One region of the Streptomyces sp. NPDC096105 genome, then DNA from elsewhere that is predicted to be linked to it. Evidence: riboswitches for the same ligand, from Rfam matches in the RefSeq annotation. Region 1 holds a riboswitch; each other region holds the start of a gene.
The links. Region 1 has a riboswitch for cyclic di-AMP ahead of ACIQ8B_RS20800 (transglycosylase SLT domain-containing protein). Riboswitches for the same ligand answer to the same signal wherever they lie in the genome.
Positions count from the first base shown of each region.

Region 2: it holds a riboswitch for cyclic di-AMP, as region 1 does, so the genes downstream of both, ACIQ8B_RS26295 (M23 family metallopeptidase) here and ACIQ8B_RS20800 (transglycosylase SLT domain-containing protein) in region 1, are expected to answer to the same signal.
Region 3: it holds a riboswitch for cyclic di-AMP, as region 1 does, so the genes downstream of both, ACIQ8B_RS28975 (peptidoglycan DD-metalloendopeptidase family protein) here and ACIQ8B_RS20800 (transglycosylase SLT domain-containing protein) in region 1, are expected to answer to the same signal.

Region 1 covers NZ_JBIWGC010000013.1:58,983-68,462, reverse strand. Annotated here, with positions in the region: gene nuoN (NADH-quinone oxidoreductase subunit NuoN) at 1-1,333, shown strand, start outside; gene recQ (DNA helicase RecQ) at 1,534-3,510, shown strand; gene ACIQ8B_RS20815 (M56 family metallopeptidase) at 3,529-4,467, opposite strand; gene fahA (fumarylacetoacetase) at 4,625-5,839, opposite strand; gene ACIQ8B_RS20805 (HAD family hydrolase) at 6,102-6,974, shown strand; gene ACIQ8B_RS20800 (transglycosylase SLT domain-containing protein) at 6,938-7,405, opposite strand; cyclic di-AMP (ydaO/yuaA leader) riboswitch at 7,411-7,579, opposite strand; gene ACIQ8B_RS20795 (polyprenyl synthetase family protein) at 8,106-9,116, shown strand; gene ACIQ8B_RS20790 (outer membrane lipoprotein carrier protein LolA) at 9,372-9,480, shown strand, end outside.
Region 2 covers NZ_JBIWGC010000020.1:94,966-104,445, forward strand. Annotated here, with positions in the region: gene ACIQ8B_RS26280 (DNA topoisomerase (ATP-hydrolyzing) subunit A) at 1-244, opposite strand, end outside; gene ACIQ8B_RS26285 (M16 family metallopeptidase) at 909-2,294, shown strand; gene ACIQ8B_RS26290 (M16 family metallopeptidase) at 2,291-3,679, shown strand; cyclic di-AMP (ydaO/yuaA leader) riboswitch at 3,882-4,047, shown strand; gene ACIQ8B_RS26295 (M23 family metallopeptidase) at 4,060-4,833, shown strand; gene ACIQ8B_RS26300 (GntR family transcriptional regulator) at 5,035-5,739, shown strand; gene ACIQ8B_RS26305 (HPr family phosphocarrier protein) at 5,882-6,163, opposite strand; gene ACIQ8B_RS26310 (GNAT family N-acetyltransferase) at 6,341-9,223, shown strand; gene ACIQ8B_RS26315 (DUF5998 family protein) at 9,274-9,480, shown strand, end outside.
Region 3 covers NZ_JBIWGC010000026.1:1,725-11,204, forward strand. Annotated here, with positions in the region: gene ACIQ8B_RS28955 (aspartate aminotransferase family protein) at 1-282, shown strand, start outside; gene ACIQ8B_RS28960 (helix-turn-helix domain-containing protein) at 353-976, shown strand; gene ACIQ8B_RS28965 (DUF6126 family protein) at 988-1,101, shown strand; gene ACIQ8B_RS28970 (tyrosine-protein phosphatase) at 1,129-1,926, opposite strand; cyclic di-AMP (ydaO/yuaA leader) riboswitch at 2,469-2,633, shown strand; gene ACIQ8B_RS28975 (peptidoglycan DD-metalloendopeptidase family protein) at 2,638-3,570, shown strand; gene ACIQ8B_RS28980 (SGNH/GDSL hydrolase family protein) at 3,796-4,581, shown strand; gene ACIQ8B_RS28985 (MBL fold metallo-hydrolase) at 4,704-5,897, shown strand; gene ACIQ8B_RS28990 (hypothetical protein) at 6,064-6,672, opposite strand; gene ACIQ8B_RS28995 (MFS transporter) at 7,120-8,505, opposite strand; gene ACIQ8B_RS29000 (amidohydrolase family protein) at 8,559-9,480, opposite strand, start outside.

The DNA of each region.
Region 1 (9,480 bases):
CACGATCCTGCTGACGGCGCTGGTGGGCCTGTTCACCTTCGCCGAGCGCCGGCTCGACCCGGAGGCGCACGGCAACCGCGTCGACTCCTTCGCCGCGCAGGCCGCGGCCGTCCCCGGCAGCGACAGCGAGAAGCGGGCCGTCAAGGCCGGGTTCACCACCACCGAGGTGTTCCCGCTGCTGCTCTTCGCGGTCGCGGGCATGCTGGTCTTCCCGGCGGCCAACGACCTGCTGACGCTGTTCGTGGCGCTGGAGGTCCTGTCCCTCCCGCTGTACCTGCTGTGCGCGCTGGCCCGGCGCAAGCGGCTGATGTCGCAGGAGGCGGCGGTCAAGTACTTCCTGCTCGGCGCCTTCGCCTCCGCGTTCACGCTGTTCGGCATCGCCCTGCTGTACGGCTACGCGGGCTCCATGTCGTACGCGACGATCGCGCAGGTCGTCGACGGCACTGTGCCGGAGATCACCCCGGCGCTCGCCGACACCATGGGCAACGACGCGCTGCTGCTGATCGGCGCGGCGCTGCTGGTGATGGGCCTGCTGTTCAAGGTCGGCGCGGTGCCGTTCCACATGTGGACGCCCGACGTCTACCAGGGCGCGCCCACCCCGGTCACCGGCTTCATGGCGGCGGCCACCAAGGTCGCGGCGTTCGGCGCCCTGCTGCGCCTGCTGTACGTGGTGCTGCCGGGCCTGCGCTGGGACTGGCGGCCGGTCATGTGGGGCGTCGCCATCGTCACCATGCTGGCCGGCGCGATCGTGGCGATCACCCAGACCGACATCAAGCGGCTGCTGGCGTACTCGTCGATCGCGCACGCGGGCTTCATCCTCGCGGGCGTCATCGCGGCCACGCCGTCGGGCATCTCGTCGGTGCTGTTCTACCTGGCGGCCTACTCCTTCGTGACGATCGGTGCCTTCGCCGTGGTCACGCTGGTGCGGGACGCGGGCGGCGAGGCGACCCACCTGTCCCGGTGGGCCGGCCTGGGCCGGCGCTCCCCGCTGGTGGCGGCGGTGTTCGCGGTGTTCCTGCTCGCCTTCGCGGGCATCCCGCTGACCTCGGGCTTCGCCGGGAAGTTCGCCGTGTTCAAGGCGGCGGCGGAGGGCGGCGCGGTCCCGCTGGTCGTGATCGGTGTGATCTCGTCGGCGGTCGCGGCGTTCTTCTACATCCGCGTCATCGTGCTGATGTTCTTCAGCGAGCCGCGCCCGGAGGGCCCGACCGTCGCGGTGCCGTCGCCGCTGACGATGACGGCGATCGCGGTCGGTGTGGCGGTCACGGTGGTGCTCGGTGTGGCGCCGCAGTACTTCCTGGAGCTGGCCGGGGACGCGGGGGTGTTCGTGCGCTGACGCGCCCCCTGCCCCGGTACGGACACGGCCCGGCACCCCCGCGCGGGGGCGCCGGGCCGCGGCCGTTCCCGGTCGCGGCGGGCGCCGTCGCGCACAGGACCCGGGCGGTTCCGTGCGGGCCTGTGGACAACTCCTGGACTGTCGGTCCGGACGCCTATGGTGGACGCAGTGGCCGAGGTACGGCCGCGGGGGACGGGACGATGCACGGGACGGACGGTGTCGCCGGGATGGCAGTGACGGACAGTGAGGCGCTGGCGGCGCTGCACCGGGTCTTCGGCTACGAGGCCTTCCGCGGTGAGCAGGAAGAGGTCGTCGACCATGTGATCGCGGGCGGCGACGCGGTCGTGCTCATGCCGACCGGCGGCGGCAAGTCGCTCTGCTACCAGATCCCGGCGCTGGTCCGGCCCGGCACGGGCGTGGTGGTCTCCCCGCTGATCGCGCTGATGCAGGACCAGGTGGACGCGTTGCGGGCGCTCGGCGTGCGGGCCGGCTTCGTCAACTCCACGCAGGACTTCGACGAGCGGCGCACGGTCGAGGCGGAGTTCCTGGCAGGCGAGCTCGACCTGCTCTACCTGGCGCCGGAGCGGCTGCGCCTGGACAGCAGCCTCGACCTCCTCTCACGCGGCAAGATCTCCGTCTTCGCCATCGACGAGGCGCACTGCGTCTCCCAGTGGGGGCACGACTTCCGGCCGGACTACCTCACCCTGTCCGTGCTGGGGGAGCGGTGGCCGGACGTGCCCCGCATCGCCCTCACCGCGACGGCCACGGACGCCACGCACCGGGAGATCACCGAGCGGCTGGGCCTGCGGGACGCCCGGCACTTCGTGGCCAGCTTCGACCGGCCCAACATCCAGTACCGGATCGTGCCCAAGGCCGACCCCCGCAAGCAGCTCCTCGCCTTCCTGCGCGAGGAGCACGCCGGGGACGCGGGCATCGTGTACTGCCTGTCACGCAACTCGGTGGAGAAGACCGCCGAGTTCCTCTCCCGCAACGGCATCGAGGCGGTGCCGTACCACGCGGGGCTCGACGCGGGGACGCGCGCCGCGCACCAGGCGCGCTTCCTGCGTGAAGAGGGCCTGGTCGTGGTGGCGACCATCGCCTTCGGCATGGGCATCGACAAGCCGGACGTCCGCTTCGTCGCCCACCTCGACCTGCCCAAGTCGGTGGAGGGCTACTACCAGGAGACCGGCCGCGCGGGCCGCGACGGCCTGCCGTCCACCGCGTGGATGGCCTACGGGCTGAACGACGTCATCCAGCAGCGCAAGCTGATCCAGTCCGGCGAGGGCGACGAGGCGTTCCGGCGGCGGGCCCATCAGCACCTGGACGCCATGCTCGCCCTGTGCGAGACCGTGCGCTGCCGCCGTGGCCAGCTCCTCGCCTACTTCGGCCAGGAGCCGTCCGGGGAGAACTGCGGCAACTGCGACACCTGCCTCGCCCCGCCGGAGACCTGGGACGGCACGGTCGCGGCGCAGAAGGTGCTGTCCACGGTGGTGCGGCTGCAGCGGGAGCGCGGACAGAAGTTCGGCGCGGTGCAGATCGTGGACATCCTGCTGGGCCGCCGCACCGCCAAGGTGATCCAGTTCGACCACGACCAGCTCTCCGTGTTCGGGATCGGCGAGGAGCTGAGCGAGGTGCAATGGCGTGGCGTGGTACGCCAGTTGCTCGCCCAGGGACTGCTCGCGGTCGAGGGCGAGTACGGCACGCTGGTGCTGACCGAGGCCAGCGGGCCGGTGCTGCGGCGCGAGCGTGAGGTGCCGCTGCGCAAGGAGCCCGAGAAGCCGGCCGCCTCCCGTTCGGGCGGCGGAGCGGGCCGCGGCGAGCGCAAGGCCAAGGCGGCCGCCGCCGAGCTGCCCGAGGAGCTGCAGCCGGCGTTCGAGGCGCTGCGCGCCTGGCGCGCCGAGCAGGCCAAGGAGCAGGGCGTCCCGGCGTACGTGATCTTCCATGACGCCACGCTGCGGGAGATCGTCACGGTGTGGCCCGCCTCGGTGGAGGAGCTGGGCGGCATCAGCGGCGTCGGCGAGAAGAAGCGGGCGACGTACGGCGAGGGGGTCGTGGCGGTGCTGGCCGGACTGGCGGCGCCGGGCGAGGTCGCTCTCGGCCCGGCCGCTCCCGACCCGGCCGGTGAGGCCCCGGCGCCCGAGGAGGACTGGCCCGACGAGGAGCCCGACTGGACCTGAGCGCCCCCGGCCGGTCCGCTACGGCAGCGCCGTCAGTCCCGGCGCGAAGGTGATGAGGAGCGGGAGGAAGGGCACCAGCGACGCCGCGGCCGTGGTCAGGGCGCGGTGACGGCGGCCCAGACGCGGCGGCGGCTCGAGGAGCCGGTCGACGCGCTCGCCGAGCAGCCGGTGGCTGGAGGAGCAGGACAGCACGCCCCGGTGCTGGTTGAGCTCGATCAGCGCCAGCGCGGTGGTCAGATGGCCGCAGCGGCGGGAGGCCGTGTCGTCGGCGGACAGCTCGACCAGACGGTGCGTCTGCTCGCAGAAGTGGGCGAACAGCGGGACGCGCGGGAAGCCGGCCGCCAGCGCAGCCGACAGATGCAGCAGCCAGTCGTGGCGGGCCCGGGCGTGGCCGCGTTCGTGGGTGAGGACCGCGTCGAGCTGATGGCCGGTCAGGCGCTGCAGCGCGCCGGTCGTGACGATCAGCTGGGGCGGGCTGCCCGGCATCCACCAGGCGTCGGGGTACTCCTCCTCCAGCACCAGCAGCGGCCCCCGTCCCTCGGGCAGCCCCGCCGGCAGGTCGGGCGCGCGGTCCCGCAGGTGTGCGCGGGCGCGGGCGCGACGCCGGCGGGCCTCGACCAGTTCCCGCCCCAGCATCGCGGCGGTCCAGGCCGCGCCGCAGGCCAGCAGCACGGTGAGGACGGTCGTCCACGGCGAGGCGGACGACAGGTCGTACGCGGCGGTCACGGCGGGCGGCGCCGGGGCGAACAACTGCGCGCGGACGGTGCCGAAGACGGCGGCGGCGCCCAGCGCCAGGGCGGTCAGGCAGCACAGCAGGACGGTGGCCACCAGGCACTGCCACACCCACAGGCCGACGACCGGTTCCCGTTCCGGCCACTTCGCCCGGGTCAGCGCGCGGGGGACGGGTACGGCGGCGGTCACGGCGACCACGCTCAGCAGGAGCAGGCAGTACGTCATGCCACGGGCTCCGGATCCTGTCGGAAGGGGCGGCTCGGGGGCGTGCGGTGGTGCGGGGCGCGCGGCGTGAGAGGACGACGCACCGCCCGACGCCAAGTATGACGGCGAGGGACGGTGCGAGTCAGCGTGCTCGGTCGGTTCGGTAGGGCCGGAGGGGTCAGGACGCGGGGACCACCCGTCCCGTCACCTCGCCGAGGCCCACCCGCACCCCGTCCGGGCCCGGCGCCCAGGCGGACAGTGTCACCACGTCGCCGTCCTCCAGGAACGTCCGCTCGCCGTCGGGGAGTTCGAGCGGGTCGCGGCCGTTCCAGGTCAGTTCCAGCAGGGAGCCGCGTTCGCGCTCGGCGGGGCCGCTGACCGTGCCGGAGCCGTAGAGGTCGCCGGTGCGCAGGGAGGCGCCGTTCACCGTCATGTGGGCGAGCTGCTGGGCGGCCGTCCAGTACATGGTGGAGAAGGGGCACTCGGAGACGGCCTGGCCGTTGAGGCTGACGGTGATGCGCAGGTCGTAACCGCCGGGCTCCTCACCGGAGTCGTCGAGGTACGGCAGCAGCGGGTGAGTGCGCTCGGGCGGGGCGGTGCGGGCCTCCTCCAGGGCGTCCAGCGGGGTGATCCACGCCGACACGGAGGTGGCGAAGGACTTGCCGAGGAACGGACCGAGGGGCACGTACTCCCAGGCCTGGATGTCGCGGGCGGACCAGTCGTTGAGCAGGCACAGGCCGAACACGTGGTCGCGGTAGGCGTTCAGCGGCACGGGCCGGCCCCGCTCGGACGGGACGCCGACGACGAAGCCGACCTCGGCCTCGATGTCCAGCCGCACGGACGGGCCGAACACCGGGGCGGCGTCGGCGGGCGCCTTGCGCTGCCCGGAGGGGCGTACGACGTCGGTGCCGGACACCACGACGGTGCCGGAGCGGCCGTGGTAACCGATCGGCAGGTGCTTCCAGTTGGGGGTCAGGGAGTCGGCCGCGTCGGGGCGGAAGATCTGCCCGACGTTCCGGGCGTGGTTCTCCGAGGCGTAGAAGTCGACGTAGTCCGCGACCTCGAAGGGCAGGTGCAGGGTGACCTCGGACAGCGGGTGGAAGAACCGCTCGACGGTCTCCCGGTGCGCCGGGACCGTCACCCACGCGGTGAGCGCGCGCCGCACGTCCGACCAGGCCGTACGGCCCGCCGCCAGCAGGGGGTTGAGGGTGGGGCGGGCGAGCAGGGAGGCGTAGGGGGAGCCCAGGGCGTGTGCCGCCGCGCCGGCGTCGAGGACGTGGTCGCCCAGCCGGACGCCCACGGTGCGCTCCGGCGAACCGGGGAGCGAGAAGACGCCGTACGGCAGGTTGTGCGGGCCGAAGGGATCGCCCTCGGGGACATCGAAGGGGGGCATCGGGTGCTGCCTCGCTTTCGTGTGCGCGGGTGCGCCACGTGTCCGTGGCCGTGCCACACGTTACGGGGTCGCGCCCCGGTGAGCTCTTGTACACGGACGACTTCCCGGGCCCGGGTCCGCCGGAGCGCACCCTGTTCCGGTCAAAACGGGAAAGAGGTCCCAACCGGTCGCGATCCGGCGGTGTAAGAAGGCAAAACGCACCCAATGCGAGGGCATACGGGCGCGGCGAATCGGACGGTCCTCCTGTCCGTATTCTCTGATCATGGCCGCACCCACCGATTGTTTTCTCATCGCCACCGACCTGGACGGGACGCTGCTGCGCGGTGACGACACCCTCTCCGACCGCTCCCTCGCCGCCCTCGCGCGGGCGGAGCGGGCCGGCGCCCGGCACCTCGTGGTGACGGGGCGCCCGGCCCCCAGAGTGCGGTCGCTGCTCGACGACCTCGGCTGCACGGGGCTCGCGGTGTGCGGACAGGGCGCGCAGGTCTACGACGCCGCCACGCACCGGATGCTGTGGTCGGTCCGGCTGGACCGGGAGCTGGCGGAGACCGCGCTCGGCAAGATCGAGGCCGAGGTGGGGGAGGTGTACGCCGCGGTCGACCAGGACGGGGCCGACGGGCTGACGCTGATCGAGCCGGGCTACCGGATGCCGCACCCGACGCTCCCGTCGGTGCGGGTGGAGCGGCGCGACGACCTGTGGGCGCGGCCGATCAGCAAGGTGCTGCTGCGCCACCCGGAGCTGTCGGACGACGCGCTGGCGGCGGCGGCCCGGTCCGTGGTCGGTTCGCTGGCCACGGTCACGATGTCGGGGCCGGGCACGGTGGAGCTCCAGCCGTGCGGGGTCACCAAGGCGACCGGGCTGGCGCTGGCCGCCGAGCACCTGGGGCTGCGCCCCGAGGACACGGTCGCCTTCGGGGACATGCCGAACGACGTCCCCATGTTCCGGTGGGCGGGCCACGGCGTCGCCATGGCCAACGCGCACCCCGAGCTGAAGGCGGTGGCCGACGAGGTCACCCTGTCGAACGAGGACGACGGCGTGGCCGTCGTCCTCGAGCGGCTGTTCGGGCGGACGGCCGGAGTGGCCCGTCAGAGGTCGGCTCAGTACGCGCCGAAGACGTTGTCGATCGAGCCGTAGCGGTCGGCGGCGTAGTTGCAGGCCGCGGCGATGTTGGCGACCGGGTCGAACGGGTCGAAGGCGGTGCCGGGCACGTGGTACGCCTGGAAGGTCGGGTCGATGACCTGGAGCAGGCCCTTCGACGGGGTGCCCTTCGCGGCGTTGGAGTCCCACAGGTTGATGGCGGCCGGGTTGCCGGACGACTCCCGCATGATGTTGCGGTGGATGGAGTCGTAGGAGCCGGGGATGCCGTTCTGCGCCATGACGTCCATCGCCTCGCGGATCCAGCCGTCGAGGTTGTCCGGGTACGCGGTCGTGGAGGTGGCGGCCTGGGCCGTGGGGGCGGCCGCGGCGCTGGTGGCGCCGAACAGCGGCATCGCGACCACGGCGACGCCGGTGCCGGCGACGGCGAGGGAGCGGACGAGGCGGCGGTACGAAGCGGAAGCGGGCATGTCTGGGTTCCTCTCCTACGCCTGCGAGGTGAGCTGTCGGGTTCGGGCGGGAGAGTGCCCGGCCGTGCCCCTGCGGGCATGGCTTCACCCCGAGCCGTCCCGGCGCGGTGTCCGGTACGGCGGCTTACCTGGGTCCCCCGCTCCTGCCGTGCGTGAGTTCGTCGTCGGGTGTGATGCGGGTGGCGGCAGGACTAGGCGTCCACCCGGCAGGCCCGGAACGTATGCGAGAGCACATGCCGGAAACAAGTGCGACGATCACACAAAGCCCCGTTTGATCTTGAGATGGGCGATTTCGGGTGCTTGATCCTTTGTGGCCGGTCAGAGTCAAGTCCGTTGCGTGGAGCGGGATGACGGGCGTGTGCGAGGGTGACCGGGCGGCCGGCGTGCGCGTGACTCACTTCACGGGGCGGCGACCGTGAGCACATGTGCGGCCAAGGGGAATTAACGGAGCGATCGCGGTAAATCGGACTCTCGGGTGGGGCAGGATGGTTCACGGGCCACCGCGTCCGGGAAGTCGAGGTATGTCCGTTGTCATCGCCCGATCAAAAACACTCCGCTTCTGCTCCCGTATCGCCTTGCTTGTGACCCCGGGCCCTGGCGGTGATCGAAACATGACCGGATACGCTGACTCGAGTGGTGACAGCGACCTATCGACAAACCGTGTAACCGCCAGCAGACACCAGCAGACAGGAGACCCCTCGTGACCGTCGTCGGGCCGTTCGGGCTGAGCGTGCGGGACCAGGCTCTGGAAGCCGATGTCCAGGCCGGATTGACGGCTGTCGAGGAAGGGCTGCTCGAAGCCACCAAGAGCGAGGTGCCCTTCATCACGGAGGCCGCCCAGCACCTGGTGCGGGCCGGCGGCAAGCGGTTCCGTCCGCTGCTCGTGATGCTCTCCGCCCGGTTCGGCGACCCCTACGCGCCCGGCATCGTGCCGTCGGCCGTCGTGGTGGAGCTCACCCACCTGGCCACGCTGTACCACGACGACGTGATGGACGAGGCCGAGGTGCGGCGCGGGGTCGCGAGCGCGAACGCCCGCTGGGGCAACTCGGTCGCCGTGCTCACCGGCGACTTCCTCTTCGCCCGCGCCTCCCACATCCTGGCCGACCTCGGCCCGGAGGCGGTGCGGGTCCAGGCCGAGGCGTTCGAGCGGCTGGTCACCGGCCAGATCCTGGAGACCGCGGGCCCGCAGGACGGCCGCGACCCGGTCGACCACTACCTGGACGTGCTCGGCGGCAAGACCGGCTCCCTGGTCGCCGTCTCCTGCCGGTTCGGCGGGATGATGTCCGGCGCCGACGAGACGGTGGTGGACATCCTCACCCAGTACGGCGAGCGGCTCGGCGTCGCCTTCCAGCTCGCCGACGACGTCCTGGACATCGCCTCCGACTCCCACGAGTCCGGCAAGACCCCCGGCACCGACCTGCGCGAGGGCATCGCCACCCTGCCCGTGCTGCGGCTGCGCGAGCGGGCGGCCCGGCTGGGCCTCGCCGAGGACGTCGCCCTGTGCGAGCTGCTCGACTCCGACCTCACCGACGACGCCCGGCACGCCGAGGCGCTGCGGCTGCTGCGCGCCCATCCCGCGCTGGGCCAGGCCCGCCGGGACACCGTGCGCTACGCCGAGGAGGCGCGCGCCGCGCTCGCCCCGCTGCCCGACGGCCCCGCCAAGACGGCGCTCGTCGAGATGTGCGACGCCGTGGTGCACCGGGCCGGCTGACCCGCCCGGCCGTCCCCCGTACGCCTCCCGGACCCGGACGACCCCTACGGGGCGGGTGAGGCGGCGCCGTGCCGTGTCATACCGCAGCAGTACGCGCAGTTGAGCCCGCGGTCTGACGTATCCGCCCCGCGAATGCGGTCAGATGGACCACGACGGACAACACCACTTCTCACCGGTTCGGGTGAGAATGGCGGCTCGGGCCGAACTGGTGCGAGGACACGGGACGGAAGCCGCCGCCGACGACGGAGGGCACACATGGCACCGCACGCATCCGACGACACGACGACTGCCGGGGAGGTCGAGGAGCCGCGCGCCGGCCGCCGCAGGGCAGCGCGGTACGTCGTCCCCGTCACGGTGATGGGCG
Region 2 (9,480 bases), on a different contig from region 1:
CGACCACGCGCGCGCACTTCACGTAACCGCGCTCGGGGCGCAGCCCCATCTCGTTCATCTGGTAGACGATGCGGCGGTGCACCGGCTTGAGACCGTCACGCGCGTCGGGCAGGGCGCGGGAGTAGATGACCGAGTACGCGTACTCGAGGAAGGAGCCCTGCATCTCGTCGACGACGTCGATGTCGAGGATCTTCTCCTCGTACGGGTCGTCGGGCGGCGGGGTCTTCGTGCTGCGGCGGGCCATCGCTGCCGGCTCCTTGCTGAAGCGTGGGACGGGATCTGACGCGGACCATTGTGGACCTTCGCACTGACAGAGAGGGACCAGGACCAGGGTCCTGCCGCCCGGTTCGGCGCGGTACGGCGGCGCGAGCAGGCTACGCGGCGCCGCCGCCGCGCGCTCCGCGGGGTGGCCCCGCGGCCCGCCGTCCGCGTCGTCGAGGGCGGTCGGCGCGCCTGCGACCGCGGGCCTCGGTGGTCCGGGGCGTGCCTCCCGGCGCCCGGACGGGGGCGGTCCCGCCCGGGCGTCCTGTACGGCCGAGGACCCCCTCCCGGGCACGGGGAGGGGACCCGCCCGGGGGCTCCGCACACCCGGAGCCGCCCTCCGCGCGGCCCCCCACGGCCGGTACGGGGCCCCGACACGCACCCGGCGTGCGCCCTCCGTCCACCGCGTCCCCGCAGCGCGCAACCGCGCACGGCAGCGCGCCCGAGAGGGCGACCCCGCGCGCACCCCGCGTCACGCGCCGTGGGCTTCACCCACTCCCGCACCACCCGCCCCACCAGGTTCTCGCTCTCGGCGTAGCCGCCCGGCCCGGGAACTCCGCCGACCCCTCACACGCTTGCATACAGTGGCAGGACCGGCAGAAACGGCGGTGTCGACGACGACCGCCTCCGCGATCGAAGGGACGTACATGCCCATGGGTCACACGGCCACAGCCCAGGCAGGCTCCGGGGGCCTGACAGCGACCGAACACCGCCTGGCCAACGGCCTGCGCGTGGTGCTCTCCGAGGACCACCTGACCCCGGTCGCCGCGGTGTGCCTCTGGTACGACGTCGGCTCACGCCACGAGGTCAAGGGCCGCACCGGCCTGGCTCACCTTTTCGAGCACCTGATGTTCCAGGGGTCCGCCCAGGTGAAGGGCAACGGCCACTTCGAACTGGTGCAGGGCGCCGGCGGCTCGCTCAACGGCACGACGAGCTTCGAGCGCACCAACTACTTCGAGACCATGCCCGCCCACCAGCTGGAGCTCGCCCTCTGGCTGGAGGCCGACCGCATGGGCTCCCTGCTGACCGCCCTGGACGAGGAGTCCATGGAGAACCAGCGGGACGTGGTGAAGAACGAGCGCCGCCAGCGGTACGACAACGTCCCCTACGGCACCGCCTTCGAGAAGCTCACCGCCCTCTCCTACCCGGAGGGCCACCCCTACCACCACACCCCGATCGGGTCGATGGCGGACCTGGACGCGGCGACCCTGGAGGACGCCCGCCAGTTCTTCCGCACGTACTACGCGCCGAACAACGCCGTGCTCTCCGTGGTCGGCGACATCGACCCGGAGCAGACGCTCGCCTGGATCGAGAAGTACTTCGGCTCCATCCCGTCGCACGACGGCAAGCCCGCCCCGCGCGACGGCGCGCTGCCCGACGTCATCGGCGAGGAGCTGCGCGAGGTCGTCGAGGAGGAGGTCCCCGCGCGGGCGCTGATGGCCGCCTACCGGCTCCCGGAGGACGGCACGCGCGCGTGCGACGCGGCCGACCTGGCGCTCACCGTCCTCGGCGGCGGCGAGTCCTCGCGGCTCTACAACCGCCTGGTGCGGCGCGACCGTACGGCCGTGACCGCCGGGTTCGGCCTGCTGCGGCTGGCCGGGGCGCCGTCCCTGGGCTGGCTGGACGTCAAGACGTCCGGCGACGTCGAGGTGCCCGTCATCGAGGCCGCCATCGACGAGGAGCTCGTCCGCTTCGCCGAGGAGGGCCCCACCGCCGAGGAGATGGAGCGCGCCCAGGCCCAGCTGGAGCGCGAGTGGCTCGACCGGCTCGGCACGGTGGCCGGCCGCGCCGACGAACTCTGCCGCTACGCCGTGCTGTTCGGCGACCCGCAGCTCGCCCTGACCGCCGTGAGCCGCGTCCTGGAGGTGACCGCCGAGGAGGTGCAGGAGGTCGCCAAGGCCCGCCTGCGGCCCGACAACCGCGCGGTGCTCGTCTACGAGCCCGTCGCCCCGGCGGCCGAGGACGCCACCGACGAGACCGAGGAAGCCGCAGCCGCAGCCGGCGCCGACGACAACGAGGAGACGGCGAAGTGACCGAGCTCGCCACGATGGAGTTCCACCCCCGGCCGCAGGCGGGCGAGGCCAAGCCCTGGGCCTTCCCGGCCCCCGAGCGCGGTGGCCTCGACAACGGCCTGACCGTGCTGCGCTGCCACCGCCCCGGCCAGCAGGTCGTCGCCGTCGAGGTGGTCCTCGACGCCCCCCTGGACGCGGAGCCGGAGGACCTCGACGGCGTCGCCACGATCATGGCGCGCGCCTTCTCCGAGGGCACCGACAAGCACACCGCCGAGGAGTTCGCCGCCGAGCTGGAGCGCTGCGGCGCCACCCTGGACGCGCACGCCGACCACCCCGGCGTCCGCCTCAGCCTCGAGGTGCCGGCCTCGCGGCTGGCCAAGGGGCTCGGTCTGGTCGCCGACGCCCTGCGCGCGCCCGCCTTCGCCGACAGCGAGATCGAGCGGCTGGTCCGCAACCGCCTCGACGAGATCCCGCACGAGCTGGCGAGCCCGTCCCGCCGCGCCGGGAAGGAGCTCTCCAAGGAGCTGTTCCCGGCGAGTTCGCGCATGTCGCGCCCGCGCCAGGGCACCGAGGAGACCGTCGCGCGCATCGACTCCGCGGCCGTGCGCGGCTTCTACGAGAAGCACGTCCGCCCGGCCACGGCGACCGCCGTGGTGGTCGGCGACCTCACCGGCGTCGACCTGGACGCGCTGCTCGCCGACACCCTGGGCGCCTGGACGGGCTCGCAGGCCCAGCCGCGGCCGGTGCCGCCGGTGGTCGCGGACGACACCGGCCGCGTGGTCATCGTGGACCGGGCCGGCGCCGTCCAGACGCAGCTGCTGATCGGCCGTGTCGGCCCGGACCGGCACGACCGGGTGTGGCCCGCGCAGGTGCTCGGCACGTACTGCCTCGGCGGCACCCTCACCTCGCGCCTGGACCGCGTCCTGCGCGAGGAGAAGGGATACACCTACGGCGTCCGGGCGTTCGGCCAGGTGCTGCGGTCCGCCCCGGACGGCACGGGCGCGTCGATGCTGGCCATCAGCGGCTCCGTCGACACCCCCAACACCGGTCCGGCACTGGACGACCTGTGGACCGTGCTGCGCACGCTGGCCGCCGAGGGCCTCACCGACGAGGAGCGCGACGTCGCCGTGCAGAACCTGGTGGGCGTGGCGCCGCTCAAGTACGAGACCGCCGCGGCCGTCGCGAGCACGCTGGCCGACCAGGTCGAGCAGCACCTGCCGGACCACTACCAGGCCGACCTGTACCGGCAGTTGGCCGCGACCGGCACCGTGGAGGCCACGGCAGCCGTCGTGAACGCCTTCCCGGTGGACCGTCTCGTCACCGTGCTCGTCGGTGACGCGGCGCAGATCAAGGCGCCCGTGGAGGCGCTCGGGATCGGCGAAGTCACCGTCGTGACGGCCGAGTAGGGCAGCCGCCGCACACGCGCGCGTGAAAGGCCCCGGTGACGGCGACGCCACCGGGGCTCCCTTATGCCCGAATTGGGGCGGAGGTTGCCTGTCTGCCCTGTGGTATGCGCTACAAAACCCGGGAATCGTTTGGGGATCGCGCGACGTCCCGCTTAGCTTCGTGCGGGCTGTTCGTCGGGCAGTGCGCCGCACCCGCGGCACCGGACAGCCATCGCCGAGTCCCCGTACGGCGCGAGCCAGGGGAGCCGGGGACCCACATGAGATCCCTGGGGTGAATCGGACGCCCGCGCGTGTCGCGAGGGGGTCCGTAGGAGACCTTCCTGCTCCGAACCCGTCAGCTAACCCGGTAGGCGAGAGGGAAGGAAAGGACCAGCCTGTACATGGCGTTCACCCGCGCCACCGGGAAGCACCGTCGTCCCAGCCGCGTCCAGCGCGGTTCCGCCCGCGCCGCGGGCGTCGCGGCCCTCGCGGGCACCGGCGTCGTCGGCTCCCTCGCGGCCCCCGCGCTCGCCGCCGAACCGGCCGCGGCACGGACCGGCCTCACCCCCGTCGTCACCCTGGGTGACGTGATCGCCGACCGCATCGACGCCCAGGCCGCCGCCCAGCACGAGGCCGCCCGCGTGGCGGCCGAGGCGGCCGCGCGCAAGGCCGCCGAGGAGGCGGCGCGCGAGCGGGCGGCCGAGGAGGCGGAGAAGGCCCGCGCCGCGAAGGAGCGCGCCGCCCGCGAGGCCGAGCGCAAGCGGCTCAACACCTTCGTCTCCCCGATCCCCGGCTCGTACGTCTCGACCGCCTACCGGAGCGGCGGCGCCATCTGGTCGTCCGGCAGCCACACCGGGATCGACTTCCACGCCGCGAGCGGCACGCCCGTCCAGTCCGTGGGCGTCGGCACCGTCGTCGAGGCCGGCTGGGGCGGCGCGTACGGCAACCAGGTCGTCATCAAGATGCACGACGGCACGTACACCCAGTACGCGCACCTGTCGTCGATCGCCGTGTCGGTGGGGCAGGAGGTCGCCGCCGGCCAGCAGATCGGTCTCTCCGGCGCCACGGGCAACGTCACCGGCGCCCACCTCCACTTCGAGGCCCGCACGTCCGCCGAGTACGGCTCCGACCTCGACCCGGCCGCCTACCTCCGGTCGCACGGCGTGAACATCTGAGGCGCGCCCGTCACGCCCTCGGGCCCCGGCTCCCCGCGAGCCGGGGCTTTCGCCGTTCCGGGGCACATCCGTCCCGGCGCCCTCCGTCCGAAAATCATGGAGGAATTCCGGTCCGCCGTCGGAAATCGCCGCCGATTGCAATAGAGTCACGAACGGACGTCAATCGTCGACGTTCCACGGGAATTGATCCGGAGGTCGGTCATGCGTATTCCCGCGCACTCGGTGTGCACGGCGATCCGGGACGACATCGTCGCCGGTGTCCACGGGCGCGGGAGCCGGCTCACCGAGGAACTGCTCGCCCGCCGCTACGGGGTCTCCCGCGTCCCCGTCCGCGAGGCCCTGCGCACGCTGGAGGCCGAGGGCTTCGTGGTGACCCGGCGGCACGCGGGCGCGTGCGTGGCGGAGCCCACCGAGCAGGAGGCCGCCGACCTGCTGGAGATGCGCCGGCTCCTGGAGCCCCTCGGCGCCTTGCGGGCGGCCCAGCGGCGCACCGACGCGCATCTGAAGGTGCTGCGGGGCCTGGTCAGGCTGGGGCAGGAACGCGTACGTCAGGGCAGCAGCGACGATCTGCGCTCACTGGGCGGCTGGTTCCACGAGACGCTCGCCCAGGCTTCCGGCAGCCCGGCGCTGACGTCGATGCTGACCCAGCTCAGGCACAAGATCGCCTGGATGTACGCGGTCGACGGGCCGGCCGACCCGGTGGCGTACTGGGCGGAGCACGGCGCGATCGTGGACGCCGTGGCCCGCGGCGACGGCGAGCGGGCGCGGACCCTCGCGGGGGTGCACGCCGAGCAGGCGAACGCCGGCCACCGGCTCCGGTTCGGCTCCGGCGCCGAGCGGTCCGTCCGCACGGACCGTGTGAGGAACGCGCAACATCCCGTACACATGCCGAGCCTGCGCCCTTAACACGGGCCCCGTACAAAAAGAGGGTGCGAAGGGCGGGGGATTTTTCGGCTGCCCGGAAATGGAAAGAGGAAAAGGAAAGGCCCGTCCGGGGTCCGGACGGGCCTTTCCGGGTCGCACGGCCGTCGCGTGCGGAAATACGGATTCAGACGGTCTCGGGGAGTTCCTCGAGGCCCTCGGCGACCAGCTTCGCCAGACGGTCCAGGGCGGCGTCCGCACCCTCGGCGTCGGAGGCGAGGACGATCTCCTCACCGCCCTGGGCGCCCAGGCCCAGGACAGCCAGCATCGAGGCCGCGTTGACAGGGGTGCCCCCGGCCTTGGCGATCGTCACCGGGACGCCTGCGGCCGTGGCGGCCCGGACGAAGATGGAGGCGGGGCGGGCGTGGAGACCCTCGGCCCAGCCGACGTTGACGCGGCGCTCAGCCATGTGTTGCTGCCCTTCGCTGTTCAGGGTTGTCTAGACCATTCTTCCATACCGTGGACGCGAGCCCGGAGCGGCGTCCGGGACGGCTCCGGCGGCCGCCGGGCCGCGGCCTCGGCCCGGCAGCCGTCCACCACAGACTGCCTCGCGCCGCTACCGGACGCGAGCCGTACTCTGGGGCCCATGCAGACCTCGTCGGACCGCCACGAGTACCCCGCCCACTGGGAGGCCGACGTGGTGCTGCGCGACGGCGGCACCGCACGCATCCGCCCCATCACCGCCGACGACGCCGAGCGCCTGGTCAGCTTCTACGAGCAGGTCTCCGACGAGTCGAAGTACTACCGCTTCTTCGCGCCCTACCCGCGGCTGTCCGCCAAGGACGTCCACCGCTTCACCCACCACGACTTCGTGGACCGGGTCGGGCTCGCGGCGGCCATCGGCGACGAGTTCATCGGCACCGTGCGCTACGACCGCATCGGCGCCGGCGGGCGGCCCGCGACCGGCGCGGCCGACGAGGCCGAGGTCGCCTTCCTGGTGCAGGACGCCCACCAGGGCCGGGGCGTCGCCTCCGCCCTGCTGGAGCACATCGCCGCCGTCGCCCGCGAGCGCGGCATCCGCCGGTTCGCCGCCGAGGTGCTGCCCGCCAACACCAAGATGATCAAGGTGTTCACCGACGCCGGGTACACCCAGAAGCGCAGCTTCGAGGACGGCGTGGTGCGCCTGGAGTTCGGCCTCGAACCCACCGACCGCTCCCTGGCCGTGCAGCACGCGCGCGAGCAGCGCGCGGAGGCACGTTCGGTGCAGCGGCTGCTCGCCCCCGGCGCGGTCGCCGTCATCGGCACCGGCCGCGCACCCGGCGGCGTCGGACGCAGCATCCTCGGCAACATCCGCGACGGCGGCTTCACCGGCCGCCTGTACGCCGTGAACGGGGCGCTGCCGGAGGGGCGGAAGGAACTCGACGGCGTGCCCGCCTTCCGCTCGGTGCGCGACATCGACGGGCCCGTGGACCTCGCGGTCGTCGCGGTGCCCGCCGAGCGGGTCCCCGAGGTGGTCGCCGAGTGCGGCGAGCACGACGTCCAGGGCCTCGTCGTGGTCTCCGCCGGCTACGCCGAGTCCGGCCCCGAGGGCAGGGAGCGCCAGCGCGCCCTGGTCCGGCAGGCCCGCAGCCACGGCATGCGGATCATCGGACCGAACTCCTTCGGCGTCATCAACACCTCGCCCGAGGTGCGGCTGAACGCCTCGCTCGCCCCCGACATGCCCCGCGCGGGCCGCATCGGCCTGTTCGCCCAGTCCGGCGCCATCGGCGTCGCGCTCCTGTCCCGGCTGCACCGGCGCGGCGGCGGCGTCACCGGCGTCACCGGCCTGTCCACGTTCGTCTCCTCCGGCAACCGGGCGGACGTCTCCGGCAACGACGTCCTGCAGTACTGGTACGAGGACGCCGACACCGACGTCGCCCTGATGTACCTGGAGTCGATCGGCAACCCCCGCAAGTTCACCCGCCTCGCCCGCCGCACCGCCGCGGCGAAACCGCTGGTCGTGGTGCAGGGCGCGCGCCACGGGGCGGGACCGCGCGGACACGCCGTCCGCGCGACCCGGCTGCCGCACGCCACCGTCTCCGCCCTGCTGCGCCAGGCCGGGGTGATCCGCGTGGACACCATCACCGACCTGGTCGACGCCGGCCTGCTCCTCGCCCGCCAGCCCCTCCCGGCCGGCCCCCGGGTGGCGATCCTCGGCAACTCCGAGTCCCTGGGCCTGCTCACCTACGACGCCTGCCTCGCCGAGGGCCTGCGCCCGCACCCGCCGCAGGACCTCACCACGGCCGCCTCCGCGGCGGACTTCCACGCGGCGCTCTCCCGCGCGCTGGCCGACGACTCCTCCGACGCCGTCGTCGTGACCGCCATCCCGTCGGTGGGCGAGGGCTCGGTCGGCGACGCGGCCCTGGCCGAGGCGCTGCGCTCGGCCGCCGCCGAGCAGCCGACCAAGCCGGTCCTCGTGGTCCACGTCGAGCTGGGCGGCCTCGCGGAGGCCCTGTCGGCCGCGACGAGCACGGCGCCCCAGCCGTCCGCCGCCTCCGGCCCGGACCCGGCGGCCGGCGGCACGCACGCGGGGGAGCGCGCGGAGCCCCGGACGGGGACGGGGACGGAAGAGGGCGCCGAGGCGGACGACCCGGGCGCGCCCACCCCCGTACCACCCCCCGAAGACGCCCACCTCATCCCCGCCTACCCCGCCGCCGAGCGTGCCGTGCGGGCGCTCGCGCAGGCCGTGGCGTACGGGCAGTGGCGGCGCGACGCCGCCGACCCCGGCAAGGTGCCCGCGTACGAGGACATCGACGAGCGGGGCGCCGCCGCCCTCATCGAGGGGCTGCTCGCCCGCGGGCAGGGCCTCAACCTCACCACCGAGGCCACCTGTGAACTGCTCGCCGCCTACGGCATCCACGTGCACCGCGCCCTGCCCGCGCCCGCTCCGGACGCCGCCGCCGAGGCCGCCCGCGCCCTCGGCTACCCGGTCGCCCTCAAGGCGACCGCCCCGCACCTCAGGCACCGCGCCGACCTGGGCGGCGTCCGCCTCGACCTGGCCGACGAGGAGCAGTTGCGCCGGGCGTACGCCGAGCTGACCGAGCTGTTCGGCAGCCCGGGGGAGCTGCGCCCGGTGGTGCAGCGCATGGCCCCGCGCGGGGTGGACACGGTGGTCCGCGCGGTGATCGACCCGGCGGCCGGCGCCGTGCTGTCCTTCGGGCTCGCCGGGGCCGCGTCCCAGCTGCTGGGCGACATGGCGCACCGCCTGATCCCGGTGACCGACCGGGACGCCACCTCGCTGGTCCGGTCGATCCGCACCGCCCCGCTGCTGTTCGGCTGGCGCGGGTCGGCGCCCGTCGACACCCCCGCGCTGGAGGAGCTGATGCTGCGGGTGTCGCGGCTGGTCCACGACCATCCCGAGGTGGTCGCGGTCACCCTGGAGCCGGTCGTGGTCGCCCCGCACGGCGTGAGCGTCCTGAGCGCCTCCGTGCGCCTCGCGCCGCCGCCCGCCCGCGACGACCACGGGCCCCGGACCCTCCCCGCGTACTGACCGGGGCGAGCGGTGCCTCGCAGTCGGTGGTCACCCGTAGGATGGGCGACATGGCCAAGACCAGTACGACGACCCAGGGGCTGCGGGCGGCGATCGAGCGCAGCGGTTACTACCCGGCTCTCGTGGCCGAGGCGGTGGAGGCCGCCGTGGGCGGCGAGCCCGTCCGGTCGTACCTGGTCCACCAGGAGACGACGTTCGACCAGAACGAGGTGCGGCGGCACGTCACCGTGCTCGTCCTCACCGCCAACCGCTTCATC
Region 3 (9,480 bases), on a different contig from region 1:
TCGCTGAAGCTGCGCTCGCGCTGGACCATGCTGCAGGCGGCCCGCAAGGGGCTCTTCGCGCAGATGGTGGTGGTCCCGCTGCTCCAGCGGCACCGTATCCTCACTCAGGTCTCCGGCGATCATCTGGAGGTGATCAAGCTGATCCCTCCGCTGATCATCGACGAGGGGGACGTGAACCGGTTCGTGGACGCCTTCACCGCGGTGATGGACGACGCCCACGAGGGCGGACTCATCTGGGACTTCGGCAAGACCCTGGTGAAGCAGGCGGTCGCCAACCGGTGAGGACCCGGCGTGGTTTGCCTCAGAGGCAAGGAAATTGCCTCAGGGGTAAGTCCTGGTGCTCAATGGGGGCATGAGCTCCTCCGAGACCGAACCGCGGGCGGAGGCCGCCGAAGCGCTGCCCGCGGTCGCTCCGCAGCTGCGCGCCCTGCGCCGTCGGGCCTCCCTGACGCTGGAGGCCGCCGCCCGGCAGGCGGGCCTGTCGCCCGCCCACCTCTCCCGGCTGGAGACCGGGCAGCGCCAGCCCTCGCTGCCGATGCTGCTCTCCCTGGCGCGGATCTACGGGACGACCGTCTCCGAGCTGCTCGGGGAGTCGGCCGCCGACCGGGACGCCGTGGTGCGCGCCGCCGACATGGATCCCACGGAGGCGGGCGGCTGGTCGTACTGGCAGGCCGGCGCCGCCGGACGCGGCATGCAGGCCCTGCGGGTCCATGTGCCGCACGGCTCCCAGGGCGACATCGTGCGGGTCCACCCCGGCGAGGAGTGGCTGTACGTCCTCAGGGGGCGGCTGCTGCTGTGCCTCGGGGACACCCTGCACCGGCTGTCCCCGGGCGACAGCGCCCACTTCGACTCGCTCACCCCGCACCGCATCGCCGCGCAGGACGCCGACGGTGTCGAGCTGCTGTTCGTCCACACCCTGCTGCAGAGTCCCACGGCCGCCCTGTGCCTGGGCCCGACCCCTGGAGAGACACCGTGACCGGCAAGGACATGGAGGAGAAGTTCCCCCGGGCCCTGTGGGTCCGTCTGTTCGTCTACGTCGTGGTGGGACACGTTTTCGCGGCCTTCATCTACTTCCTCTTCGAGATCGCGCCGAAGAAGTAGCAGCCGGCCGGGCGGCGGGAGCCGGCGTCAGTCGAGCAGGCGCTCGCGCAGCCGCTCCCGGCGGGCCGGCGTGAGACCGAGCCCCTGCTCCAGGTAGGCGTCCACGCCGCCCCAGGTCTCCTCGACGGTCTCGAAGGCCGCCGCCAGATACTCCTCACGCGCGTCGAACAGCGGGCTGAGCAGCTCCATGACCTCGGGGGAGTAGGCGTCGGGGGAGCTGCCGCTGCGGCGCACCTTGTAGCGGCGGTGCTTGGCGTTGGACTTCAGGTAGTCCTCGACGATCGCGTCGCGCTCCACGCCCACGGCGAGCAGGGTGACCGCCACGGACAGACCGGCGCGGTCCTTGCCGGCCGCGCAGTGCATCAGGGCGGGGACGCTGTCCTCGGCGAGCGCGCGCAGCACCTGGGAGTGCTCGGCGGTGCGCTCCTTGACGATCATGCGGTACGAGGTGATCATCCGGTCGGCGCCCTGGCCGTCGGCGAGGATCGCGCGGAGCTGGTCCAGGTCGCCGTCGCGCACCATCTTCCAGAACTCCGCGCCGTCGGCCGGGTCGCTCAGCGGCAGGTTGACGTTGCGCACGCCCGGCAGCTCGACGTCCGGCCCCTCCAGCTTCTGGTCGGCCGCGTTGCGGAAGTCGAACACGGTGTGCAGGCCGAGCGAGGCGAGGAAGGCGGCGTCCTCCGCGGTGGCGTGGGCGAGGTGACCGCTGCGGAACAGCACCCCGTGCCGCACCCGTCGGCCGTCCACCGTGGGCAGCCCGCCCACGTCGCGGAAGTTGCGCACCCCGGTCAGCTGGGGCTCGGTCGACGGGATCTCCTGCGTCACGGACGGCTCCTCCCACTCGGCGCCGTCGCCGCGGCTCGCCGACGGGCACCACTCGACGATACGACATACCTGCCTGGGGCAATGAGTTGTCCACAGGGTGGCTGAGCGGGCCCCGGACACCTGGCGGTGTGGCACTTTATGTCGCTTTTTGTCCGTTTGTGTGAGGCGTGTGACGGTTGGCGTCGCAAGGATCCGGATGTCGCCTCTGTGTCGTCCGTGGTGCCGAACTTTAGGTGATTACGGAGTTCTGCCCGATTGGAGCGGTTAGGGATAACTTGCCCCGATAGGGCGAGATTTGAGGACGGGGTGCGTGAGCATCGTCATACCGGTGACCGTGTGCTGTCGCCATGTCCACGTAATTCCCCTCCGTGACAAGGGAATTCGCCCGCGTGCCGCTTCCGGCATCAACGCACGGTGACGTCTTTTCCTCCTTTCGATCACGTAAAAAGCGGGTTCGCGGGAACCCGCGCTTGTTTCGCCGCGTCGGGGTCGCTTACGTTCCCAACCGATCCGGACGGACGCCTAATCCTGCCGCCGCCCGGAGCCCGCACACACTGACCCGACGTACGGCAGGAGCGGGGGACCCACAGGTACGACTGCCTGTTCCGGACCCCGGAAACAGGCTTGGGGTTAAGCCGCGCGGCAACGCGGCCGGACATCTCCAGTCCGCACCCGACAGCTCACCTCGTAGGCGCCGGAGAGGAATTCGTCATGCCCGCGAAGGGTAAGCACCGCCGTACCAAGGCTCAGCGTTTCACCCGCTCCATCGCCGTCGCCGGAACCGGTGGCGCCGCGCTCGCCCTGCCGCTCCTCGGCGCCACCGGCGCGCACGCCGCGACGCCGCAGTCGGCCCCCGAGAAGTCGGTCCAGTCGCTGTCCGTCACCGGCCAGCAGGCCAAGGCCGACAAGGGCGACGAGGCCCGCACGTACACCGTGAAGGCCGGCGACTACCTCGCCAGGATCGCCGAGGCGGAGCACGTCGACGGTGGCTGGAAGCAGCTCTACGCGGACAACCGCGAGGCCGTGGGTGACGACCCGTCGCTCATCCACCCGGGTCTGAAGCTCTCCCTCGGCGGCAAGGCCGTCGCCGAGAGCGCGCCCCGGCAGTCCACTTCGCCGCAGGCGTCGAAGCCCGCCGCTCCCAAGGCCGAGAAGCCCGCCGAGAAGCCCGCTCAGCAGCCCGCGCAGAAGTCGTCCGAGGAGTCCGCCTCCGACGGCGCCTCCACCCAGACCACCTCCGCCTACAGCTCGCCGGTGCCCGGCGGCGGCGTCGGCACCGCCTACAAGGTGGCCGGCAGCATGTGGTCCAGCGGCTACCACACCGGTGTCGACTTCAGCATCCCGACCGGCACCTCCCTGAAGGCCGTCGGAGCCGGCACCGTCGTCTCCGCCGGCTGGGGCGGCGCGTACGGCAACCAGGTCGTCATCAAGCTGAACGACGGTTACTACGCCCAGTACGCCCACCTGTCCTCGCTGTCCGTCTCGACGGGCCAGACGGTGAGCGCCGGCCAGCAGGTCGGTCTCTCCGGTGCGACCGGCAACGTGACCGGCCCGCACCTGCACTTCGAGATCCGCACCGGCCCGGACTACGGCTCGGACGTGGACCCGGTTTCGTACCTCCGCTCCAAGGGCGTCTCCATCTGACCCCTCGCGGCCCCCTTCCTGACACGCGCGCCGAAGGCCGGACCCCGATCCACGGGGCCGGCCTTCGGCGTGTCCGGGCCCGGCCCGTACCTGTTCCGGGCTCGGTCAAACCTCGGAGTGGCTTATCTCACCGTCCGTCAACCCCTCCCTACGGTCGCGTAGGTCACATCGGAAGGTGAATCATGTGCGGTTGTGGCAGACGATTCGAAGAGTGACAAGGCAACAGTGATCGGGTCGTACGTGGCGGTGGGGGACAGCTTCACCGAGGGCGTCGGCGACCCCGGCCCCGACGGGGCGTTCGTCGGCTGGGCCGACCGGCTCGCCGTCCTGCTCGCCGACCGCAGGCCCGAGGGCGACTTCCAATACGTCAATCTCGCGGTGCGCGGCAAGCTGCTGGACCAGATCGTGGCCGACCAGGTCCCCCGGGCCGTCGAACTCGCCCCCGACCTGGTCTCGTTCTGCGCGGGCGGCAACGACATCCTGCGCCCGGGCAGCGACCCGGACGAGGTCGCCGAGCGCTTCGAGAAGGCCGTCGCCCGGCTCGCCGCGGCGGCCGGCACGGTCCTGGTGACCACCGGGTTCGACACCCGTGGCGTTCCGCTGCTCAAGCATCTGCGCGGCAAGATCGCCACGTACAACGGGCATGTGCGGGCCGTCGCCGACCGGTACGGCTGCCCGGTGCTCGACCTGTGGTCGCTGCGCAGCGTGCAGGACCGCAGGGCCTGGGACGCCGACCGGCTGCACCTCTCGCCCGAGGGGCACACCCGCGTCGCGCTGCGCGCGGGCATGTCCCTCGGCCTGAAGGTGCCCGCCGACCCGGAACAGCCGTGGCCGCCGCTCCCGCCGCGCGGCACCCTGGAGATCCGCCGGGACGACGTCCACTGGGCCCGCGAGTACCTGGTGCCGTGGATCGGCCGCCGTCTGCGCGGCGAGTCCTCCGGCGACCACGTCACGGCGAAGGGGACGCTGTCCCCGGACGACATCCGCTCGTGGATCGCGGCGGTCGCATGACGACAGGGGCGGGTCCGGAGCCCTGCTCCGGACCCGCCCCTGCGGGCTCTTCCACCACCCGCACCCACTGTCGGAGCCGCCGCACATAATGGAATCTCCGATCGATTCCCTGTGGAGGTACCGTGGCCGCTTCTTCCGCCCCCGGACCGGGGCTGAGCGCCCTGCGGCCGCCGGCCTTCGGTGCGGAGCCGGCGGGTGAGCGCCTGGCGAGGATCCGCAGGTCCCCGCACTTCGCGAACGGCGCGTTCCAGAACCCGGGCGGTCCGGCCCGTGTGCGCCCCTCCGGGTCGAGCCGGGACATGGCCAGGCTGTACCTGGACAAGGACGCCCGTTCCCGTCGCGCCCCGCGGGGTGCGATCCCGGTGCATCCCACCACCCTCGCCGACCTGACCCGCCCGCCCGCGACCGGGCTGCGTCTGACGTGGACGGGGCACTCCGGTGTGCTCGCGGAGATCGACGGGCGGCGGGTGCTGTTCGACCCCGTGTGGGGGGAGCGCTGCTCGCCCTTCCCCTTCGCCGGACCGAAGCGGCTGCACCCCGTTCCGCTGCCGCTGGCCGCGCTCGGCCCGGTGGACGTCGTGGTGATCTCCCACGACCACTACGACCACCTGGACATGCCGACGATCAGGGAGCTGGCCGGCACGGACACCGTGTTCGCCGTGCCGCTCGGCGTGGGCGCGCACCTGGAGCGCTGGGGCGTCCCCGGGGAGCGGTTGCGCGAGCTGGACTGGCAGGAGTCGACGCGGGTCGGCGGGCTCACCCTGACCGCGACCCCGGCCCGGCACTTCTGCGGGCGGGGCCTGCGCAACACCCAGCACACCCTGTGGGCCTCCTGGGCGGTCGCCGGTGAGCGGCACCGTATTTACCACAGCGGCGACACCGGCTACTTCGACGGCTTCCGCGGCATCGGCGCGGCCCACGGCCCGTTCGACGCGACGATGATCCAGGTCGGCGCCTACTCCGAGTTCTGGCCGGACATCCACATGACGCCCGAGGAGGGTGTGCGCGCGCACCTCGACCTCCAGGGCGGGGAGCCGGGCGGCGTGCTGCTGCCGATCCACTGGGGGACGTTCAATCTGGCGCCGCACGCGTGGGCGGAACCGGGGGAGTGGATGAAGGACGCGGCCGAGGAGGCCGGCCAGGCGGTGGCGTTCCCCCGGCCGGGCGAGCCGTTCGAGCCGGCGGGGAGGCTGCCGGCCGGGGCGTGGTGGCGGGCGGTCTCCGGTCCGATCGCCCGTCCGTGGCGCCGTCCCCGGATCGCTGGGGGTGTGGCCGGGACGAGCGAGGGGCATCTCGACCACGCCGGTGAGCGGTGACGCTGGCCGGGGACGAGGCAGGGGAGACGGTCCGGTGGTTCCCCTTCGCCAGGACCGTGACCCTGGCGTCAGGGACGCCACGGAACCCGGAACGGCTCACTCAGGGGCCGACCGGGTCCGGTGCATGCGTTCTCGGCGTTCTCCCGGGCCGAGAGGTGACACCGTCTCAGATGGTCGGGGTGTCGTCGACAACCGGCTTGTGGATTTCGACGACCGGCTTCCACCCCGTGGAGAACTCGATGAAGTCCGCGCGGGTGGGGTAGGTGTCGATCGCCCGACGGTCACGCTTGGGGCTGTCGCTCCCCTTGCGTCCCCGGGGAATCTGCTCCTCGTAGATGTCGACCTTCACGTCGGGAACCTCCTTGAGGCCCTGGCGCCAGATCTGCACGACGTCGGCGCCGAACGCCTGCCGGACGGCAGCGTAAAGGGCCGTGAGGGACCCCTTGTCCCCGCCGGGGACGAAAAGCGCCAGGTCCAGCACGACACCGGCGGACTGGAGGACCTCGATGGTCACCGGGCCGTTCTCGTCGGCCAGGTAGATTCCGGCTTCATTCTCGTCGTCGGGGAGGCAGGTGACCTCTTCCTGGAATACGGTTCTCGCCGTGATCGAGCCGCCCTCGAAATTCTCGCCGGACTTGGTCAGGAAAGCAGGGACATAGCAGTCGGGGAGTTTGAGCGCTGCGGTGTCGGCGGAAACGAAGATCTTGTCCTTCATGCCGAGCTTCGTCACCTCTTCCAGCGAGAGGCGGCGAGCGGCGATCTTCTCCGTGTTCACGATTTCCCTTTCAGGTTGCACTGTCCCTCCGGGCAAGGACGCTATCACGAAACCCTGAGGTCAACTGCCCAGTGATCTTTGGGTACATGGCCTCTGACGGTCTGCGCGGGAGGATAATGGAGCGGGTGCCACTCGGTCGGGAACACGCATCCGCCGGGCAGTATCCCCCGTCATGGCGTGAGTGATCAACTGGCGATTGCATTCGGTGCGTTGGGTGGCACGGAGGAACTAAAAGAGGGTTTACGGTAGATATCGCCCACATCGCCTTCGGGGGCGGCGAGGTGGGCGACCCATTCGTCGCGCGTCTCGAAGAGCGCAGCGGAAACCAGCCGGGTGGCGATAACGCAACGGCGCGGTCCCCTGATCGCTGACCCGGCGGGCACGACACGGAAGACGGGCGGGCCGGAGATCTCTCTCCGGCCCGCCCGTCGCTCGCCTCACACGCGCTCAGGGAGTGGCGGTGACCGGCTTCGGGCCGGTCTGCGCCGCCGCTGCCTCCGCCGCGAGGCGGCGGCGCCGGGTGGCGGGTCCGAACACCGCCAGGACCACCGCCCCCAGTGTCCAGGTGCCCGCGATGACCATGAAGACCGCCTGGTAGCCGACGCCGTTGTAGACACCGGCGATCATCAGCGGCCCCACCGCGTTCGACAGCCGCCCCAGACCGTAGGCGATGCTCGTGCCCAGCGAGCGGCCCTCGGTGCTGTACAGCTCGGGGGCGTACGCGTACGCCAGGGCCGTGTAACCGCGCTCGAACAGGTTGACCAGGAAGCCGAAGACGACGATCAGCACCGGGGTGAAGGTCAGCCCGTAGAGCAGACCGGATCCGGCAATGACCAGGCCGAACACCACCAGGCACCACTTGCGTTCGAAACGGTCGGTGACCATCGCCGCGAGGAAGGAGCCGAGCGGCGCGCCCACGGTCGTCAGCGCGACGTAGAAGATCGAGTCCTCGACGCTGACGCCCTCGGCGGCCAGCAGGGTCGGAGCCCAGCTGGAGTAGCCGAAGAAGCCGATGGTCTGGGTGATCCACAGGACCGACAGCAGGATCGTCGGGTACAGGAACTTCTTGTCCTTCAGCATGGTCAGGCCCGGCTTGACCGCCGACCCCTCGGGCTTCGGCTGCTGCGGCTCGGGCAGCGGGCCGTGCTCGGCCGTCGCACCGGCTTCGATGCGGGCCAGCACCGCCTCCGCCTCCTCGTGCCGGCCGCGCGTCTCCAGCCACTGCGGGGACTCCTCGAGCCGCCGCACGAAGAACAGGAACAGCGCCCCCAGCGACCCCCACAGGTAGACCAGCCGCCAGGACCAGCCGGACATCGGCACCACCGCGGAGGCGATGAGGTTGGTGACGGGAGTGCCGCAGATGCCGATGACGATGGCGTACGCCTGGAACTTGCCGCGCTTGGCGCTGGGGAACAGCTCGCTGATGTAGACAACGGCGACGACGGTCATCGCGGACAGGCCCGCCGAGGTCAGCACGCGGAACACTCCGAGGGACCAGATGTCCCAGGCGAACACGCAGGCGAACGACCACACCGTGAACCACAGGGTGGTCAGGGTCAGGGTGCGTTTGCGCCCCAGCCGGTCGGCCAGCCCGCCGGCCACGACGGCGCCGAGGAACATGCCCACGAAGGACAGGGAGGTGACGTAGGCGACGGTGTCGACGTCGGCGCCCCACTGCTCGCGTACCACCGGCGCCGTGATGGCGAAGGTGTTGATGTCCGCGAACTCGAAGAAGTAGGCGAACGCCACCGCGAGGATGGTCCGCTTGTGGAACTTCGTGATCGGCAGCCGGTCGAGCCGGTTCGCCGCGTTGGTGGTGCGGATGTGCTGCACTGCACGCTCCAGGGAAGGGGAGGACCGGTCTCACCGGGCCGGGGGTGACGACGTCAGCGGGCCTCTTCGGGCCAGTACAGACGCAGGGGGTTGTCGACCAGCAGCGCCCGCCGGCGCTCGGGGGTGGTCGCGATGTGCGGGATGTGGTCGACCAGCAGACCGTCGTCGGGCATGTGGTCCTTCAGGTTCGGGTGCGGCCAGTCGGTGCCCCACAGCGCCCGGTCGGTGAACTCCTCGACGACCTTGCGCGCGAACGGCACCACGTCCCGGTAGGCGTGCCGCTCCCCGTCGAGCGCGGGTGGTCCGAGGACCGTGAGCCGCTCGGGGCAGGACACCTTCACCCACACGTCGTTCTCCGCCACGAACCGCAGGAAGCGCGCGAACTCCGGCCCGTCCGGGCTGCGGGTGACGTCCGGGCGGCCCATGTGGTCGATGACCAGCGGCACCGGCAGGGAGGCGAAGAAGGGCTCCAGGTCCGGCAGGTCCGCCGCCTCGAAGTACAGGACGACGTGCCAGCCCAGCGGCGCCACCCGGCGGGCCACCGCCTCCAGCGCCTCGCGCGGCGCCGCGTCCACCAGGCGCCGGACGAAGTTGAAGCGCACCCCGCGCACTCCGGCGTCGTGCAGCCGCCGCAGCTCCGCGTCGGTGACGTCCGGGCGGACCGTCGCCACGCCGCGGGCGCGCCCGCCGGCCGCGCGCAGGGCGTCCACCAGGGCGCTGTTGTCCGCGCCGTGGCAGGTGGCCTGCACGATCACGTTGCGGTCCACGCCCAGGTGGTCGCGCAGCGCGAACAGGTCGTGCTTGGAGGCGTCGACCGGGGTGTACTTCCGCTCCGGGGCGAAGGGGAACTCGGCGGCCGGGCCGAAGACGTGGCAGTGGGCGTCCACCGCTCCCGGCGGCAGGACGAACGAGGGCTTGCTCGGCCCGCGGTGCCAGTCGAGCCAGCCGGGGGTGACCGCGGTGTCGTGGTCGGTC